2 regions of the Lysinibacillus sp. NPDC097231 genome follow, and region 1 is predicted to be linked to the other one. Evidence: a T-box and tRNA genes for the amino acid it is inferred to sense, from the RefSeq annotation. Region 1 holds a T-box; the other holds one or more tRNA genes.
What was found. The T-box of region 1 lies ahead of argS (arginine--tRNA ligase). A T-box ahead of a tRNA ligase gene usually reads a tRNA of that ligase, here a tRNA-Arg.

Region 1 (9,958 bases):
TCTTTAAATGTAGTTTTGAACCTACACTGGCCATTAAAAATGACGCTTTTCGTGTTCCGAAAAGCGCCGAATATTACAATTTCTAGTTAAACCTTCGCTTAAAAACAGGATATCATTAGAAAATGAAGAAATAATTTTCAATAGTTATGCTAACACTGTTTCGAGCTGAGTAGCCATGTTCGTCCAAGCATATTTAGCTCCCTCGATTGCTCCTTGGCGGGCTTTTGTTGCTTCGCTGAATCCAGTTTGATCGAGATGTAGATGAGTAGTACCATCTGAACCTTTTGTCAAAGTCCATGTAACAGTAGTGGTTTCACCTGCACTTGACCAAGTGTAAGATAATGTATGAGGCTCGTTTACTTCAAGCACCTCGCAATTTACAATACCATCCCACCATTCATTTGGCTCTGCTCGGAATTGAAAAATATGCCCTACGATTGGTTTAAAGTCATTTTTCCATATCCATTTTTCAAGGGTATCCGAATCCGTTAATGCATTCCACACCTGTTCGATTGAACTTGTAAATTGAAAATCTAAAGATACATCTGCTTTCATTTTTTTTCCTCCAATATAAGATTTAATTTAACCATTCTTTCTTTCCAAAATCCTTCGTAATAGGATACCCAATCTTGAATTTCTTTTAACGGATTGGCATTCAACCGATACCTTGTTTCTCTACCAACCTTACGAGCAATGACAAGATCAGCATCTTTAAGGATAGCTAAATGCTTAGAAACTGCAGTTCGACCCATTTGAAATTGGGCCGTTAACTCATGAAGAGGTAATTCGTCGGCCTCTGCCAACAAACGTAGCAATTCACGTCTTGTTGGATCAGCAATAGCCGCATATACATCACGCTCTTGATTTTTCTCGTTCAAAATCGCCCTCCCTTACAAATAGGACACCAAACAGTGTCCTTATTATAAGACACCAAATAGTGTCTAGTCAATTTTTATTTTTGACATAATAGCATTCGTTTTATTCTCTAATCAAAATGCTTTGCCAATGAAAAAAGTGCCTAATTCTCTTGAATTAAGCACGTACTTTTTCCTTTATCTTATTGAATTAACTGTTAGATGGTGTTTCCGAAAAAGACTGAAGAGCATCGAAGAATCGCTTGCCGTATTTTTCGAATTTTACTTCACCAATCCCACTAATTTGTCGTAATCCCTCAAGTTGCGCTGGTTTTTTGTCACATAAATCACGTAATGTTTTATCAGAGAATACAACAAATGGTGGTACCTGCTCTTCATCTGCAATCTCTTTACGCAATAGACGTAAGTGTTCAAACAATGGGTCATTTTCTACAAGTTTACGCACCGTAACAGCTTCTTTTCGCATGACTGTTCGATTCCCAAGTAGCAGCTCTTTGCCTCCCTCTGATACATAGATGGTCGGAAACGTGCCATGCTTAACGGCTAATAAACCCTCTGCAATTAAAAATTCAATAAAGTTGGAGACATCCTTAGACGAATATTTGCCCTTTAAAATGCCGTAAGTTGATAGCCGCGCAAAACCAAACTCAGCGATCTTTTGATTTTTGGAACCAATTAGCACCTGAGCAACCATCGTCTTACCGAATTTTTGTCCCATTCGCACAACACACGCCAGTACCTTTTGAGCATCGACAGTTACATCTTTCGTTTCTCGTCCATCATTACAATTACCACAACGACCACAAGACGCCCCTGCTTCTTCGCCAAAATAGACTAAAATCGCATTTTGTAAGCAGCCCTCTGTATGGCAATAATCAACCATTGTTTGTAGCTTTGCTAATTCTTGTGCAATGCGACCCTCGTCCTGCGTCTGTTCAATTAAAAAGCGTTGTGTCTGGACATCCCCTGATGCATAAAGCAATATACATGCACTCGGTAACCCATCGCGTCCTGCACGCCCTGCCTCCTGATAATAGCTCTCCATATTGCGCGGCATTTGATAGTGAATCACAAAGCGCACATTACTTTTATCAATGCCCATCCCAAATGCATTGGTGGCCACCATGATGCGCGCCTCATCTTTTAAAAAGCGCTCCTGCTCGGTCATTCTCATGTTCTCTGGTAGTCCCGCATGGTATTTGGCTACTGATTCGCCCGAGCGACTTAACAGCTCATAGATAGCGTCAACAGCCTTTCGTGTTGCTGCATAAATAATACCAGCTTCATTTTTGTTTTTCACTAAATAATTTTTAATGTAACGTTCTTTGTTTTCACCAATTAATACGGAAAAGGCTAAATTGTCGCGCGAAAAACCTGTAATCACAGTAGAATGCTCTTCAATATCTAATAATTGTCTAATATCCTCACAAACAGCTGGTGTCGCTGTTGCAGTAAGCGCTAAAACAGTTGGTTTTTCGGGCCATAATGTAAATAATTTTTGAATGGCGCGGTAGCTTGGTCTGAAATCATGTCCCCACTGTGATATACAGTGTGCCTCATCCACAGCAAGTAATGGTACTGTTAAATAGGATAGCGCCTGTAAAAACGATGCACTCTCTAATCGCTCTGGGGCTATATAAAGCAATTTTAAATAACCTGCACTCGCAAGCTGCATCGTCTCATTCACTTCTTGCACAGATAAGGTACTATTTATATAGGCAGCCGGAATATTTGCCGCACGTAATGCTTCCACTTGGTCTTGCATTAGAGAAATGAGTGGGGATATAACAACTGTGAGGCCATCTAGCATCAAGGCTGGAATTTGATAGCAAATGGATTTTCCACCGCCAGTTGGCATCACACAAAGGCTTGATTGACCTCGTAATGTTTGTTCAATAATCTGTGCCTGTCCATTACGAAATGAATCATAGCCAAAATGATGTTGTAGCATTTGTCTTGCTTGCTGCATCCAATGTTTCACTCCTCAGTTAGGCGAATAAGCTTATACTCGCCCTGTTCATTTTTATTTATTTCATAAATCATCATAGAGTTGGCAAGTGCCTGCTGACCGGCAGAATTTGTTAGTACATACTCCGTTTTTGCATGAACAATTATATTTTGTCCTTTCATTTCGATATTTTTAATCGTCGTATCAGAAAAATGAATTTTTGCATGTTTGGAGGCATAGTAAGCAATCATACTATCTAGCGTACTTTGCAAATCGTCTGCGCCTACTATAGGTTTCATCACACTAGCATCCTGTATCGCAACCGCTGCTTTTAAATGCTTATGAAATGTATCTAAAAATATCTTTATTTCATCGGTATTATAGGCAAAAACATTCTTACCATATTTTTCAATAGCTTGCTGAACTGCTTCTTTATCACCCTGTTCGATATAAGGATACAAATTTTTTGATTGAGATAATCGATCACTTGGCTTCATACCATTTTCAATCCATTCATCCAATAACGGTGCAATCTCTGTAAATGGCAATATGTATGGCTGTGTAACGCCTTTTTGCTGACGATTAAAATAAATGCCCACAAATTCACCATTGTCCGCTTCCATAACAGGGCTCCCTAAAGGTAAAGCTTGTTCAACATCTATGTAATAGGCCGCTATCCTGTCACTGTATTTTTTTATAATGTTCGGTAAGCCATCGACATACACAGCTAGCTGATCTAATTCCCCACTATATACGGTCGGTACCATTGCTGATGCTTTGGATGCAACCTGTAAAATGGCGATATTATGGGCTGTAGACATATAATGCACATTTGCTTCCACGAGCTTATCATTATTAAATTGTACGAGAGCAGTTGGTTTTGACGCCACAAGCGCACCATTGGTCACAATATAAAGCTTAGCATCTTCTTTTTTAACGATGATACCTGCACCAGTTCCAATCTCGCCTATTACTTTTACCTCTGGTACAATTTTTTCCTCCTGCTTCGTCACTACCTTTTCTGATTTCACCTCGGATTTTTTGATATGAAGCATCTCTGCCACTGTTTGATTACCACAGCCTGTTAATAGGAAGGCTGTTGCTCCAAGAATGAGCATCTTTCTCCGCATACGTTCACCAAAACTTTCTTTTAACATCTTTTCTTTTCTATCATAAACAAGGTTTTCCTACGTTTCAAGTTTACATAATAATATTATTTTAAATCATATACTATAAAAATACGACAAACCTCTTTTATGCAATTCGTTATACCTATAAAAAGGAATTCTTTTTTAGCTTTGCTATGAAAAATGACTTATAATCAACATTCAAAATATTATTATTAAAAAGGAAATTTATTTTTAAATCAATTTCGCCTTGGCGTAATTGCGTCCTGATTTTGAATTGTGCTCAGGCCTGCACGATGCAGGTCAGTTAGCCGTTTTCGCAGGATGCGAAGGGTTTAGGCTAACATCCTTTTATTAATTCCTTTCAAAATCCGTGACATCCGCCGGAGGCTTTATCTTCATTCAGTGGGTGTTCAAACACCTACTGAATGAAGATAACACATCTACCTCGATGAAGTAGATGCGTTGTGAGATCCTACATACTTTCTGGCGCTTCAATCCCTAATAATGCTAATGATTCTTTTAAAATAATGGCTACACATTGGCAAAATGCTAAACGTGATTGTTGTAGCGCTTCATCTGCTAAAACTTTATTGTGAGCATAATATTTGTTAAATAAACGAGCTACATGTAAGGAGTATCTGGCAATTTGTGATGGTTCTGCTTGCTCAAATGCATTGGTAACCACTTTCGGAAACTGTTCTAGTAATAAAATAACTGGCCATGCTTGCTCACCTAATTTGTCAAAAGATACCTCGTGACTTTTTACATTGCCTTTTTCTAAAAGAGATGTGATTCGAGCATGAGTATATTGAATATATGGGCCAGTTTCTCCCTCAAAATTCATCATTTGCTCAATTGAAAATTCAATATCATGTAGACGATCATTTTTTAAATCATTAAAAATAACCGCTCCTACACCAACTTGATGGGCTACACTATCTTTTTTCCCTAGCGTTGGGTTTTTTTCCTCAATATTGCGCTTCGCCGTAGCAATCGCTTCAGTCAGCACCTCCCCTAATAAAACAATTTTCCCCTTACGAGTGGACATTTTTTTACCGTCTTTAAGAATCATCCCAAAAGGCACATGCTGTAAGTCTGTTGCCCAATCATAGCCCATTTTCTCTATAACGTGAAATAGTTGCTTAAAATGAAGAGATTGTTCATTACCCACAACATAAAATATCTTTTTTGGGTTATATTGCTGTTGACGATAAAAAGCAGCCGCTAAATCACGAGTCGCGTAGAGCGTAGCACCATCTGTTTTAGTCATTAAACATGGAGGCATATTGTCGATTTCCACAACATAAGCCCCTTTAGATTTTACAAGTAGCTCCTTGTCTTCTAACTCTTTCACAACCGCGGCCATTTTATCATTGTAGAAGGCTTCCCCATCGAATGAATCAAAGTCAATTCCAAGCAACTGATAAATGATCTTGAATTCTTCTAATGATGCATTTCTAAACCATTGCCATAGAGCTAGCGCCTCCTCGTCACCATTCTCTAATGCTTTAAAGGCGGCACGTGCCAAATCATTAAGTGAATCGTCTTTCTCTGCTTCTTCATGGAATTTCACATAAATTTTTAATAATTCCGCGATTGGTGCAGCTTTAATCGTTTGTTGATCTCCCCATCGTCTATAGGCAACAATTAATTTACCAAATTGTGTTCCCCAGTCCCCTAAATGATTTATGCGAATTGCTTTATAGCCATTTTTCTCGGCAATATTTGCTAAAGCATTGCCGATCACTGTAGAACGTAAATGCCCCATGGAAAAAGGCTTGGCGATGTTAGGGGAAGAAAAATCAAAAACGATATTTCCCTTCGATTGCTGCTGGCTCCCGTATAAATGTTGTTCTGTTGATATTTTGTTAAGCACCTGTTGTGTAATGATGGACTGATGTAAAAATAGATTGACGTATCCACCAACAACTTGAACATCCTGAATGTAATTACATTCCACATTGTCTTTTATCTCTGTAGCAATAATGTGAGGCGATTTTCTCAATTTTTTTGCAAGGGTAAAGCATAGAAAAGCTACATCCCCTAGCTCCAAATTTTTCGGTTTTTCTAATAAATGTACAACTTCTGTTTCTGTCAGCTGATTATCTAATGCAACAGCAATACTTTTAGCTATTTGTTCATTTATGTTCATCTCTTATCTTCCTTTCTTCTATTTTATTAATAATAAAAAAGCTCCCGTCTCTAAAAAATAGAGACGAGAGCATAGTTATCCCGTGGTACCACTCTAGTTGCCATATCAAATGACCACTTTCCATTGCTAACGAGGTGACTCCCCGATATTCTCTACTACTAATTCGAGAATCTTCTCCAAAGTGCGTTTCATTTATGGTTCCTGTATTAGGCTCACACCGCCCCTAACTCGCTTTCCAGTTGCTCCATAAACTACTCTCTTTTTCATCGAATTTATCCTTAATTTTGAAACATTTTACAGTAGTCCCCTATTTAAGTCAACAGGTCTTTTTTCTTACATACCATTTACATCCATTTTAAGGATTTACATAACAAAGAGAGCATATACATTAAGCAGCTTGCTTCCTTACTTTGGGTCGCAAGGTTTAGCTGTACTTTGATTCGATTACCTTCCCCTACTGTGGCGTAACAAAAAAGCCTGCCGACATACTGGTAAATTTCTTTGTAATAAGACACATAAATGTAAGCAAGATTATAAAATTTGTACTTAAAGAAAAAACTCCATTTTGAATTTTTTCAAAGTGGAGTTTCTATCGTTTATTTTAAACTTTATTTCGAACCTATATGATATTGCCAGGGAACATTCCTCACGAGTGAGAATGTTCCTTTTCTGCATAATGAATGACCTCAGCCATGATGGCATACATCTCTTTTAATTGTAGTTCCTTATTTTCTGAAATTCTTTGCGCTAATTTTCCACTGATAATACCTTTTTCAATCAATAAATCCCAGCTATTTGTACTTGACTTGCCTATAAGTACTTCCGTCAAGAAATCTGCAACTTCATCTCTTGTGATCGGATCCTTTTCCTTATTAGCTACTTTATAGATAACGGTATCCAGCTTATCTCCCAGTTCTTTCGTCTTTTCTGGGTAGGCACGTAGAATGCCCTCTTTTAGCATTTTCGCGAATTTAATCTTTGTTGCCTTATCTTCAACGAATAAGTCATTGGAGTAACCACCAACAACGAGTCCGTAATTGATTAATGTTTGAATCGATTTATCATACCATTCATCTTTATATGGATAATCCACAGAAAATTGATCCACAAAAGCCCCTTGTTTTTTTAAATTTTCTCTTAAGGTATTGATGAGCTTTTTGTTCTTGCTCATTTCTCTAAAGCTCACATCGTGTTTAATAGCTAATACTGCAGCTGCTCCTGCCGCTTCTCCTGTCACCATACCCGTTGGAACCACACGTACACTGCCTGCTGCGAGCGATGAATAACCTGCAGAACGTCCCACCACGAGCAAGCCATCGATTTCTTTAGGTACTAACGAACGGAAAGGAATGGCGTATTGCTTTGGAGCCGAAATTACATATCCATAATCATGAGGTGTTTGTGCTTGAACATCAACCGGGTAAGCACCTAAGCCAATACTATCCCAGTGATCGCTATTCTTCCAAACATCGGACATCGGTAATTGGTACTCTGCCCAAATATGTCTTGTTTCTCTGACATATAGTTCCTCTGGATAGCTCACAATCTCAGCATTTTCAAAGCCAGGAAACTGCTCTTTTAAATAACGTAAAATATGTTCTGTCTCTTTCTTTCCTTTATCGATTGCTTCCTGTTTCGAGTGTTTATTCAAGCCATCTATGTGGAAAATTTGTAAAGCATTAATGTAATATTCATCATCTACTTTTGCTAAATTCAAGCCTCGTAATCTCGTACCTTCTTCCACAGGCTTGTAGTCATCATGAAGCTTTGTAAACCCCCACATAACTGAATCATTTAAGTGAGCACCACCGAAAGTATTAGAGTTTGCTGCTGTCTTCACTTTATCCCAATCAACATTTTTCAAATGAATCATTAACGTAACAGCCATTCTTTTATCCTTTATGCCAATATCTTCTCCACCCATGAAAAAAGGGACTTTTGACATTGCAGCAAATTCAGCATCCTGTGTTGCATCAATGAATGCCTTACCTTTCACAACATACGTACCATATTTATTTTTTAATTTCACAGATGTTAGTTGATGATTATCAACATTGGCATTCATGACTTCCGTTTGTACAGAAAGCGTTAAATTTGGTTCGTCATCGACAAGCTTTTTAAAGGCCGCCTTAGCACCTAAAATGCCAAATGCATCTTTGCCTTTTACCAGCTCGTGCCATTCTTTAAAAATGCCCATACTGACTGATCTTTTATCGTCATTTCGAGGTATATCAAGGAAATTTAGCATTCCATACGTAAATAGCCCTCCTAAATCCTCACGATTTTCTACTAGCAGTGTTTTAGCCCCATTACGAGCTGCTGATACTGCCGCCGCAACTCCTTCTGGCTCTCCGCCAATAACAATCACATCATATTCTTCATCTATGTTTTTTATAGGAATTGGCTTTTCAAAGTTTTCCACAAGTTTTTTATAGGCCATCTCACTTCTAATTTCTGAAATTAGATAATAGCTTCCTATTCCTAGTACAATTACTACTATTAAAATGGCTGACCACAGCAAGCCCTTACCCATAACATACCTCCAATAGATAAAATTCCCATCTGAATCTCTTGTTATACTAACATGTTCACCTTTAAAAGACGAGTTGAACATGGTTTTTGTTACATTTATTAACGATTTCACATTAGCTTGATGAATTGATACATTAACGTGGGTTCGTAGCAAACCTAGAAGGTCGCTTCAGTTCCGATATTCAAAATAGTTATTCATGCAGCTGAACGAATCCCTCTTTAACATGAAGAACTCAGCGTGATAAGTTCAAAATGTGGGTTTCATTTTCTATCGTCCGAACAAGTGATATCATTTCCGAACGATGCGGCACAAAAATATTATGAATGATAACCTTCTACTGACAGTTACCTATACCGGCATTTGTAGAGGTGAAGTGCAGGGGCTGCAATTGCAGAATTTCACTTTAAGAATTCAAATGCATTAAGCACACAAGAAACGATAAAGATGTATGTATAACCTAAAACAAAAAACAGATATAGAACCATTCTAGTCGATAATGTAGTATTGAAGCAAATGGAACCTATCAAAATATTGTAGGTCTTTGTAATTGTTTTCTTATGGTAAAAAATTAACCAAAGATACTATCCTCTTTCTCTCGAAAAATTACACCTATAGAAAAGATGGAAACGGCGTCTGTATCTTTATTCAGTTTCAGTATATAAGTAGCTGTTAAAGGAGTCCTGGCTAATCAATACTTTAAATACGATAAACGTTGGTTTAATAATGTTTATAGACTATGGAACATATTTCATGATATACTAGTGCCATTGTGAAAAAAGGAGGAACTTGCATGATTCAAGTAAGTAATGTAGGTCTTCGCTATGGCGATCGTAAACTATTTGAAGACGTAAATATAAAATTCACACCAGGGAATTGCTACGGTTTAATCGGGGCAAATGGTGCCGGTAAATCAACATTTTTAAAAATTCTTTCTGGTGAAATCGAAGCCCAGGAAGGCCACGTATCAATGGGTAAGGACGAACGCTTATCTGTCCTTAAACAAAACCACTTTGAATACGATGAATTCAATGTATTAGATACAGTTGTTATGGGGAACAAACGTCTTTGGGAAGTAAAAGCTGAAAAAGACGCTATCTACGCAAAAGAAGACTTTTCTGATGAAGATGGCATGCGTGCTGCTGAATTAGAAGGTGAATTCGCTGACCTAAATGGTTGGGAAGCTGACTCAGAAGCAGCAACATTATTAAACGGATTAGGGATTGGCGATGAGCTTCACTATATGCTAATGGCTGACCTTGAAGGTTCTGACAAAGTCAAAGTATTATTAGCACAAGCTCTATTTGGTAAACCTGACGTTCT
Region 2 (9,958 bases), on a different contig from region 1:
GGAATTGTTGAAGGAATCCTTCTACACCTAATTCAAATTGTGCTGTTTGAGTGATGTATGTTTTAATCCATAACATTAAAACAGCTAATAAATATATCCCTAAAAAGTTGTTTAATAGTTCACCTTTTTTACTTACTAGATTTTTCATTGTTGCACCTACCTTATACTTATTTAAAATCAATTATGCCTCGGCATAATTGCGTCCGGAGCTTTAACATCTTTCAGCAAGTGTTTGGACACCCACTGAAAAAAGTTAAAATCTAAATGTATATTAACTTAGATTATAAGTATTTCATTTGTAAAAACGTTACTTCACAATAGCTTTTTTTCGTAGCGCTAATGTATATTACTCCCCATTTAAACTTCTGTCAAGTTGTTAAATATCATAAAAGACAATTAGTATAATTATTTGTAATTACCGGAAATCCTATCATAAAAATACCCGGCAAACGTTAGTTATTTCACTAACATTTGCCGGGTATTATTGGAAACCCTACTGTCATAGGTGAAGCTTAGCGCTAATCTCTAACAACATTTATAGTTGTATTCAAGATCACCTATTGCAGGGTGATCTTTTTTCAACTCAAAAATCTAAAAATAGCGTTAACAATCACCATGCCAACTAATTTTCTATTACATAATTCCATATCAGTGTTAAAGCCATAGTCAGTATTGAAAAGCATTATCACAAACCAGGTATCCTTTACTTGGTAATAACAGATACCTCAGCATGTGCTATATATAGCCATGAGATAACCTATACCATTTTAATCTTTTAGCGAAAAAAGTATGAACCTTTTCATACTTTTCTACATTTACCCCAAAGAAATATGGAATAAGCATGATAAAGTAGGAACTTTTATGAAATTATTCGCAGATGTTCAGATATGTTATGTAACAAACACTATTTGGCTCCATATAATTTATGTAGTTAAGCTTTTACATGAAACCAAATAAGCTCTTAAACGTAAATTTATTTAAGAAAAATTATAAAGGTCAGTAACTATATCAGGAAAAAGGGATGAGTCATATTAAGAAATGGTGGCAAAGCAAGAAAAACCAAACGAGAAAAAGTAAGAAGAGTGATAAAAATTATACCTTTTTAGATTTCATTTTTGATGTACTATTTTGTATCCCAGAATTAATTTTCTTACCCTTCAGATTAATCTTCTGGTTACTTAGAGGCATAAGAAAATTCATTGGGGGTGTATTTGATTTTGTATAAGGTTAACAATGAGGCTTGTTTTTCCCCAATTATTTTTATCATCGATGAGTGGTCGAATATTAAACAGATAACTAATTTGGTTGTCTGTTTTTTGGTATGTACTTCTTACTCTGAATTCCCTAAAATGGAAATATAGGTTTCAATTATATATAAATCGGTAAGGAGTATCTAATAAATGGATATACGGAAGAGTATGTTGTTTTTTATAACACCACTATTGTTTTTAGTTTCTTGTAGTAACGATGATCAAGTTGTTAAAAATGATATATCAACATTTCAAGAAAAGAAAATATATGAAATTAAACAACCTGCAAAGTTTAATGTTTCAAGAGGATTGATACTAAGTAATATAAACAATTCATTAAATGTAAATGAAATTGAGAGAGGACTAATGGACTTATCAGTAAATCACTTTTCTACAAACAAGTTTTATATGCAGGAAGGTCAATATTTAGATAAAACTATTATTAGTCAATGGTTAGATAGAAAATCAAAAGAAGGTTTTGGTTTAAACCCCTCTATAAAAAATAGTACTGGAGATGTTTTAGAGGATGAAAAAAATAATCCTAAGATATTATCTCATGTATTAGAACAAAATTTTATTAACAAAGAAAATGGAAAAGTAGAAGGAATGTCTTTAGCCATATCTTTAAATGAATTTTATGACATTAGAGTAACTGATGATAAAGGTTTAGTTTATACGGATCAGGTTAAAGTCGATAGTAACGATGATAATGTAAATGATGTAGAAAATTACGGTAAGGAAATAGCCGAAATTATAATTAAAGATATTAGAAACAATAAAAAAATACCTAATGTCCCTATTTATGTAACTTTATATCAAGAATCAAATAAAAACGATATAATTCCAGGAATATTTTTAGCTGAAACATTTATTCCAGAAGGAGGAAATAGAATAGATGAATGGACTGATATAGATATAAAAAATTATACATTCCCTTCAGATTCATTATATAGTTTAGACAAAGATACTTATGATAAATTATTAAATTTCAAAGAAGATATTCAAAAAGGTTTTAAACATTTAAATCCTAAAATAATTGGTAAACTTAGATATCAAAATGGGAAATTAATTGATTTAAAAATAGATGTTAACGTGCCTTTAATAAAGGATACTGAATTGATTGGTCTTTTACAATTCACTGGTGATAAATTAAATACTATTTTATTTGATTATATTCCTATTACTATTCGTATTATAGATCAAAAACAAGATGTTGGGATTATCCTTTGGGATCCAATTAAAAAACAGCTTTATGCAACTCCAATATAAAAATGGAAGAATGAGATGAAGTAATAGAAATCAATGTTTATTCATATTTTCTTTGTTCACCATGTTTACATTTTGTTTAGCTAATTTGTATTTATTATGTTCTATACGATTTTCAAACTATCTACAAAAACAAAAAAACGCTTGAAACCTAGTATTCATAAGGTTTCAAGTGTTTTTCATTCTGCTGTACTGTTATAAATACAATTCATACCGTTTACATATATAACCTAATTAGCCACCCATGAAGCGCAAAATTAGCACTTCACCACAGAAAATGAAAGATGTTAAGTTCTTCCATGGGAGTTCAATAACTAACAATCAATCCCAGGTTGTATCCCGTCAAGGATTTTTTCCGTCAATGGAGTACCATCCACCAACTACATCATTGTATTTTGATGTTGGTGACGATAAACCACCAATAACTTCATCATTATAAATAAACACAGTTACTCTCGTTTTGCCCATATCAAATAAGTCATCTAAAGGGTGATTTCTCACTATAAAATCAACAGTATCTATATTTTTATATATATATTTATCAGGACTCACACTTTGGACTTCCCACATCGCTTTGTATGGTAACACTTCTAATTGTGCTTTAGAAAATCTTAAAACATCCTCTGATTCAAAAGATAAAATCTTGTATCCTAATTCCTCTAAATGACTTTTTGCTATTTCACCTTTTGCACTTAGATTCTCATCTTCCTTTACGCATCCAGCCATTAATACAAGAAAAAAAGAAATTAGTAATCCTATCTTTTTCACCATACTCCCCCTCGTATATCTTATTCAACCATTCTGCTCCGTTAGTTGAATAGTAACAATCTTTTAGAAAATTACCCATTATTTTTCCAAAACAAAAAAAGTTGCGTGTAAGGTCAGAATAGCAGAAAGCGTCATTCAGAATCGAGGGCTTTGGGTTCACACAGTTTCAACGCAAAAAAAACGATCAACTTTGTAGCTCCAATCAGACCCTGTGTAAATGATTCCACTACTATATTATAAACGTCCACAGGCTCGTTAAATAACTCTGTCAGCTTGCTACGATTATTGCTGTAAGCTAATTCAACTAAATACTTTTTGAATTGCAACAGCAGTAAATTACAAAAAAACGATTGCTATGAACGCAACCGTTTTTTTTTAACAAATAAATACACATAAAATCCGTTATTAAGACCATCTTTTATATACTCGATTTTTTTAATTGTAACTTCTATTTGGTCATCTGAAAAAGTTTTCCCTATTTTTAAAGTTGGAATTTCCCTTTTTTCTTTTTCCGTTTTTCCATTATTTTAATCTCCAGTAATTGTTATCGTTTGAGTTTTTTGATTCCATTGGACATTTGCCCCTAATGACTCACTAATAAATCTAAGTGGAACAAGCGTTTTTCCACTCTTAACTTGTGCTGGAACTGATAAATTTATTGCATTATCATTTACTTTAGCATTTTTCGAACCTATTTTCAGCCATACTTTTATATTACCTTTTGAAGCATCAATTGTTTGAGTAGATTGATTCCACTGGACATTAGCACCAAGTGATTCAAAAATACCTCTTAAAGGAACTAATGTACTACCGTTTTCTATTATCGCTTGATTACTAAATGATTGTTTCTCACCGTTTATGTAAATTGATACTCCCAGTGATGCACTAGCGTTAACTGGAGTTGGAGTTGTAGGTGTTGGCGGCGTTGAAGCTGAGTAGTTTAAATAACTTGATGCTACATACCCCTTTGTCCCGTCATTTCTTTTCACAGGATACCAAACAAAATGGTTTTTCTTCGTTGATACTTCTTCATATTCAAAAGGACCCGTAATGGTAACAATTTCGCCTTCACGTAAAGTACTAAAAGGACTATCCATAGAAGGTCTTGTCCTAAATTTTACATTAGTTGTTGTTGCACTAACTTTTTGATTTGTTTTAAAAAAATACTTTGATTTTGTTAATGGTAAATCAAAAGGATAGTTCATCGCTGAAAATTTAATATTTTCCCTGCTGTTAGAGTCATATTGAAAATGTTCACGTAAAAAAGGCAGCTCTGTTAAGTCTATTAATTCCAATTTCTCAATAATTCGGAGAATTCTTTCTTGATAGGCATTTGCATTTCTTTCACCAGTTGCTTGGACAATTGGACTATTTACTGGCTTAGTACCGTTATAAGCCATGATAGCGAAGTACCAATGTTCCAGTACATCTCTTTCCCCACCGTTGATGCTAGGTAAATCCTTCCGCTTAAACATTTTATCTAGAGTCTCTACACCAGCTTGAATATTATAGACAATATCACTTTTTAGTCTATCTTGATTGTAGCCGGCTTGATTTGTAATTTGCATAATGCCAATTCCATTATCGGCTGTCACAATCACTTCACCATTACTATCGAAATGACGCCAATTTCCACTTTCACCTTCCGCTATTGCCTTCACAATTTCAGGAGGAACATCATAACTCAGTGCTGTTTCGGTTAACAAACAGTTCATTGTGGAAGAATTAGGGTTGACCTTCGATGCCGAATCATACTTACATGTATTTTCAATATCCTTAGCTAATACATTTTTATCTAAATTTATAGTTAGAGAGAGGGCACCAATGACAATAACGCTAATCAATGGTTTCAATATCTTTTTCATATCTGATTATTACACTTCCTTTCATATTTTCTAAAGTTAAGAGATTCAGATATATGTTACCATAAACCCAATATTTGGGACAGTGGTAATATTCAATGTTTCTTTCATTTAACAGGGTTGAGTGATAAATGATAGCCCTAACATATATATTCAGTGAAAGGGTTGTAAATAGTGATTGTTGGATTTTTACCTTTTTGTGAAATAAGTAGCTTCCTAAAGTCCATTGATACAAGCCCAAGCCAAATCTATTTCAACGTCCAAAGGCTCGTTAATGGCTCTATCAACTTGCTACGATTATTTCTATAAGCTAACTCAAAGTTGAAATGAATCAGCTTTGCTACGCTCTTCCTTAATCACACCCTCCATTTGATTAACTATATTCCTAACGCTTCTGAAAAGGACTTGTAGCGAGCTATGGCAGTCTTTTCTTCTTTGATAGAAGCGGTAAGCTCCTTAGTTGTCAGTGTGAAGTCTACATCAAATAATCCCGACTTTTGGACATAAAAAAAATCCTCCATTCAATTGAATTGGAAGATAATTTCGGTACGATGTTCACATAATTTCTTAGGGTAATAAAAAAGGGATTCTGCATCAATGACCGAAGCCCCGACCGAATCCCTAGTTTCTCACAAATCCAATTGTTTCAATGGTTTGTGACTGCTTTATAGACGTCCCAGGAGGGATTCGAACCCCCGACCGACGGCTTAGAAGGCCGTTGCTCTATCCTGCTGAGCTACTGAGACATGATGTCGTTGCTATGTATTCTATAGGAAGGACAATATTTATTATATATACTTTATAGAATAATGTCAACATTATTTTTACTATGAAGGCAAGGTTTGCCTCACAATGATTATTATATGAACTTAATACTTATTTTATGCTATTTCTAAATACTGCTTTTTCAAAAAATAAGCGATTTTTTGCTAAAATAATTAAAAGCAAAAAAATGGAGGTATGAAGATGTTTAAAGATTCAGTAGTAGTTGTAACTGGTGGTGCGCAAGGGATTGGCAAAGGCATTGTACTTGCGTATGCAAGAAATGGTGCCAAGGTTGTAATTGCTGATGTAAATCGAGAAAATGGTCAGCAATTGGAAAAGGATTTGCTGGAACAAGGTTATTCAGCTCTTTTTGTTGAGACAAATGTTACGAAAGAGCAGGACATTGTTTCTTTAATGCAAAAAGTCGTCGATCATTTTGGTACTATTCATATCTTAATTAATAATGCAGGGAAATTTCAACATAAATCTGCTTACGACGTAACGTTGGGTGAATGGAATGATATTATTCATACGAATTTAACGAGCGCTTTTTTCTGTGCAAGAGAGGCTGCCAAAATTATGCGTGCAAATGACAATGGTGGCTCTATTGTTTCTCTCTCCTCTACACGGGCTGAAATGTCTGAGCCAAACACAGAAGCTTATGCTGCAACTAAAGGTGGTATTGTTGCAATAACACATGCATTAGCATGTTCTTTAGGTCCAGATAATATTACAGTGAATTGTATATCGCCTGGTTGGATTGAAACAGGTGATTATGAACAGCTCCGTAAGATTGATCACGAGCAGCATTTGTCTGGGCGTGTAGGGGTACCCGAAGACATTGCGCAGGCTTGCTTCTATTTAACAAGCCCAACGAATAATTTTGTAACGGGTATCAATCTTACAGTCGATGGTGGAATGACAAAGAAAATGATGTATGAAGAATAACCCTATCCACTCCTTTCATAAACTTTCTTTCATATTCTAGAGTACCTCAGAGTATTCTAAACTAGAATAAAGCACTTGAAGGAGTGGATATACATTGTACTCATATCCATACGGATTTTACGTAAATCCTTTAAACATGCTCTATCGTGCTCCATACACCCAATATACTGCACCTATGCGCCATTTTTTACGGCAACAAAATGATCATCGTCGCTGTATCAGTAAAGCAGAAGCCGATTATATGGCAATGAATCGTCTGTTATGGATGGAGCACGTGAATTGGACGAGGATGACAATTATCAGTATTGTCTTTAACTTACCTGATATACCTTTTGTGCAGGAACTATTGTTACGGAACGCGATAGACTTAGGTAATTGTATACGGCCATTTTATGGCGACCAAATTGCTGATCGATACGCTGAGTTGATTAAAGAACACCTTATTATTGCAGCACAGTTAGTGACTGCGGCTGCCAAAGGAGATTCAGAAACAGCAGATGCAAAAGAAAAGGAATGGTATCGGAATGCTGACGATATCGCAGTATTTTTAAATAGAATCAATCCTTATTTGAGTATAGAGGCATTACAAAAAATGTTCTATACACATTTAGCTTTAACAAAAAACGAAGCCGTAACAATGATTCAGAAAGACTATAAATCGGATGTACAAATATTTGATGATATAGAAGCAGAGGCACTCGATATGTCAGATATGATTGCTGGCGCGATTGTCATGCAATTTTGTTACCTCTTTTAAATGTTATGAAGATAAGAAGCTGGGACATAACTAAATGGTTCCTTCATAAAGCCGATTAATCTCTAAATTAACAAAAACACGATAATAGAAAAACCGAACTATTCCGAAACACTTCATGAGTGTATCATTGAATAGTTCGGTTTTTTTGTTGGCTGAAACACTTTTGTCTCAACATCTTATTGCTTTTCCAAAACTGGTGAAAAAATTCTAGCTTTTTGTCTCTTCGAATAATGAGCAATCGGTTGAATCCCTTGTATCGTTTCTTTCACAAAAGGAGCTAGCGTATTGCTTTTAATGTTAATGTGAACTGGTTGCAGTTGCCATGGCATATGATTTATATCTATGCGAAGTATGCCTTTTTTCGATTTTGACCATGAATGATAACGTTCCACTATCCATTTTTCAAAGGTGGAACTAATTATTTCACTTGAAATCGGTTGATATGAAACCCTTAACCTCTCATCTATTGATCTTAATCCATGATATAGACTTGTAAAAGAAAAAATATTATCCCTTTGCTTTAAAGCTATTTTTGAATGGCGATAGGATAGACTGGCCTTTGTAGCTAATTGGACAATAAATCGATTCGTAACATCTAAGTTAAAGAAATAGATACCCTTCATGCCGTTATATGTAACATATGTACGGACATTCAGTTGTAGGTAAGAATCTATCCCAGGAAATGGTGGTAGATATCTCATTCGTTGTCCTTTTACTTTAAAAAGGACGACGCTAAGCCAAGCATTACTTTCATAGAGATCCAGCTTAAATTCTTGCGGGATATGCGGCTCCAGTTCATTAGGCGATACTGGCCAATGCAAAAACAATACATCTTGCCATATTTGCGTCATAATCCAAGTTTTGCTCCACATCCAATAACCCCCTCCTGTAGAATCAATTCTTTCCTACTCAGGAGTTATTCAAACAAACAGCACTATTTTTGTTCTGTTTCTAGCATTTCTTTTTCCACATATTGATAATATAAATTGCGTAATTCAGATTCTTTAAAAAGACCTAAATGACTTTTATATTGTGGATGCACTAAAATTCCATGTTCTCGAAGTCTCTTAACAAACCAACCTTTTGAGTATTTATGCACCATATACATTCTCCTTCACTTTTATTCTTACATAGCGTATGCTCAAGAATTTGTGTCGTGACAATTATATGAAATCAATTTCGCCTTGGCGTAATTGCGTCCGGATTTTGAAATTGTGCCGTTTGTAGGAAGTTAACCTAAAACCGTCACTTCCTATGACAACGGTTAACTGACCTACATCGTGCAGGCCTACTTTTAAAATCCGTGACATCCGCCGGAGGCTTTGGGCCAACGTGATGTTGGTCACTCAGTTGTGTGTTGTTGTTGTTGTTGCTGTCGCTTCGCTTTCGCACAGATAAAACCTTGTTGCTGTCGCTTCGCTTTCGCACAGATAAAACCTTGTTGCTGTCGCTTCGCTTTCGCACAGATAAAACCTTGTTGCTGTCGCTTCGCTTTCACACAGATAAATTGCCACAGGACGTGGCGTTCTTAGACTGAGTTCCTCTATTTCAGTGGTGTTTGGACACCCACTGAATGAAGATAAAAAAACGAGGGAAATTATCCCTCGTTTTAGCTTATGTGCCACAAAAAGTCCTATATGGTTGATTCGATTGTGCTGGTAATGTGGCATATTCCATTTGATCCTTAGTATGTGCAAAAGGATATGCAAGAACATTTAATAATCGTTCCATCACACTGAAGTCCCCATGTTCAACAGCAGCCTCTAACGCCTCTTCCACACGATGATTTCGTGGGATTACTGCTGGATTAAGATTGCGCATTAATTGTTGGGACATGTCCTTTGTTTCTTGTTGCCTTTCCAGTCTTGCTAGCCATTTTTCATGCCAATCTTTAAATTCATTTGTGTTAAAAAGTGCTGAGTCATCCAGTTTATTGAAAGTTAATGCGATAAATGTATTCGTATAATCAGCCTGAGATTGCTGCATTAGCTTGAGAAGCTCATCTATTAGTACCGTATCCTGTTCTTCCTCATTAAAAATTCCAAGTTTCGCTCGCATACCTGCTAACCAGTTAGCATAGTAAAGCTGTGGGAATAGTTTTAGTGTCCCTTGAGCAAGATTTACTGCCTCTTCTTGATTTTCATGAATTAACGGTAATAATGCCTCGGCAAATCGTGTTAAATTCCATCCACCGATATTGGGCTGATTGCCGTAAGCATAACGACCTTGTCGATCAATAGAGCTAAAGACTGTCGCTGGATCATAAGTATCCATGAAAGCACAGGGACCATAATCTATCGTCTCACCACTAATCGTCATATTATCTGTGTTCATGACACCGT

Region 2: it has a tRNA-Arg gene. The T-box ahead of argS (arginine--tRNA ligase) is inferred to sense a tRNA for this amino acid. The anticodon was not compared.

What each region holds. Positions count from the first base shown of each region.
Region 1 is NZ_JBIWDH010000002.1:99,005-108,962, reverse strand. Features, by position in the region: gene ACIQXF_RS02295 (SRPBCC family protein) at 145-555, opposite strand; gene ACIQXF_RS02290 (ArsR/SmtB family transcription factor) at 552-878, opposite strand; gene recQ (DNA helicase RecQ) at 1,066-2,844, opposite strand; gene ACIQXF_RS02280 (TcaA NTF2-like domain-containing protein) at 2,853-3,980, opposite strand; gene argS (arginine--tRNA ligase) at 4,426-6,105, opposite strand; T-box leader at 6,162-6,381, opposite strand; gene ACIQXF_RS02270 (FAD-dependent oxidoreductase) at 6,752-8,638, opposite strand; gene ACIQXF_RS02265 (ABC-F family ATP-binding cassette domain-containing protein) at 9,429-9,958, shown strand, end outside.
Region 2 is NZ_JBIWDH010000006.1:108,585-118,542, forward strand. Features, by position in the region: gene ltaS (lipoteichoic acid synthase) at 1-148, opposite strand, end outside; gene ACIQXF_RS06180 (CamS family sex pheromone protein) at 1,401-2,519, shown strand; gene ACIQXF_RS06185 (hypothetical protein) at 2,859-3,287, opposite strand; gene ACIQXF_RS06190 (stalk domain-containing protein) at 3,812-5,149, opposite strand; tRNA gene ACIQXF_RS06195 (tRNA-Arg) at 5,819-5,892, opposite strand; gene ACIQXF_RS06200 (SDR family NAD(P)-dependent oxidoreductase) at 6,113-6,859, shown strand; gene ACIQXF_RS06205 (hypothetical protein) at 6,954-7,616, shown strand; gene ACIQXF_RS06210 (YqjF family protein) at 7,793-8,488, opposite strand; gene ACIQXF_RS06215 (DUF2639 domain-containing protein) at 8,551-8,718, opposite strand; gene ACIQXF_RS06220 (hypothetical protein) at 8,959-9,114, opposite strand; gene ACIQXF_RS06225 (protein adenylyltransferase SelO) at 9,231-9,958, opposite strand, start outside.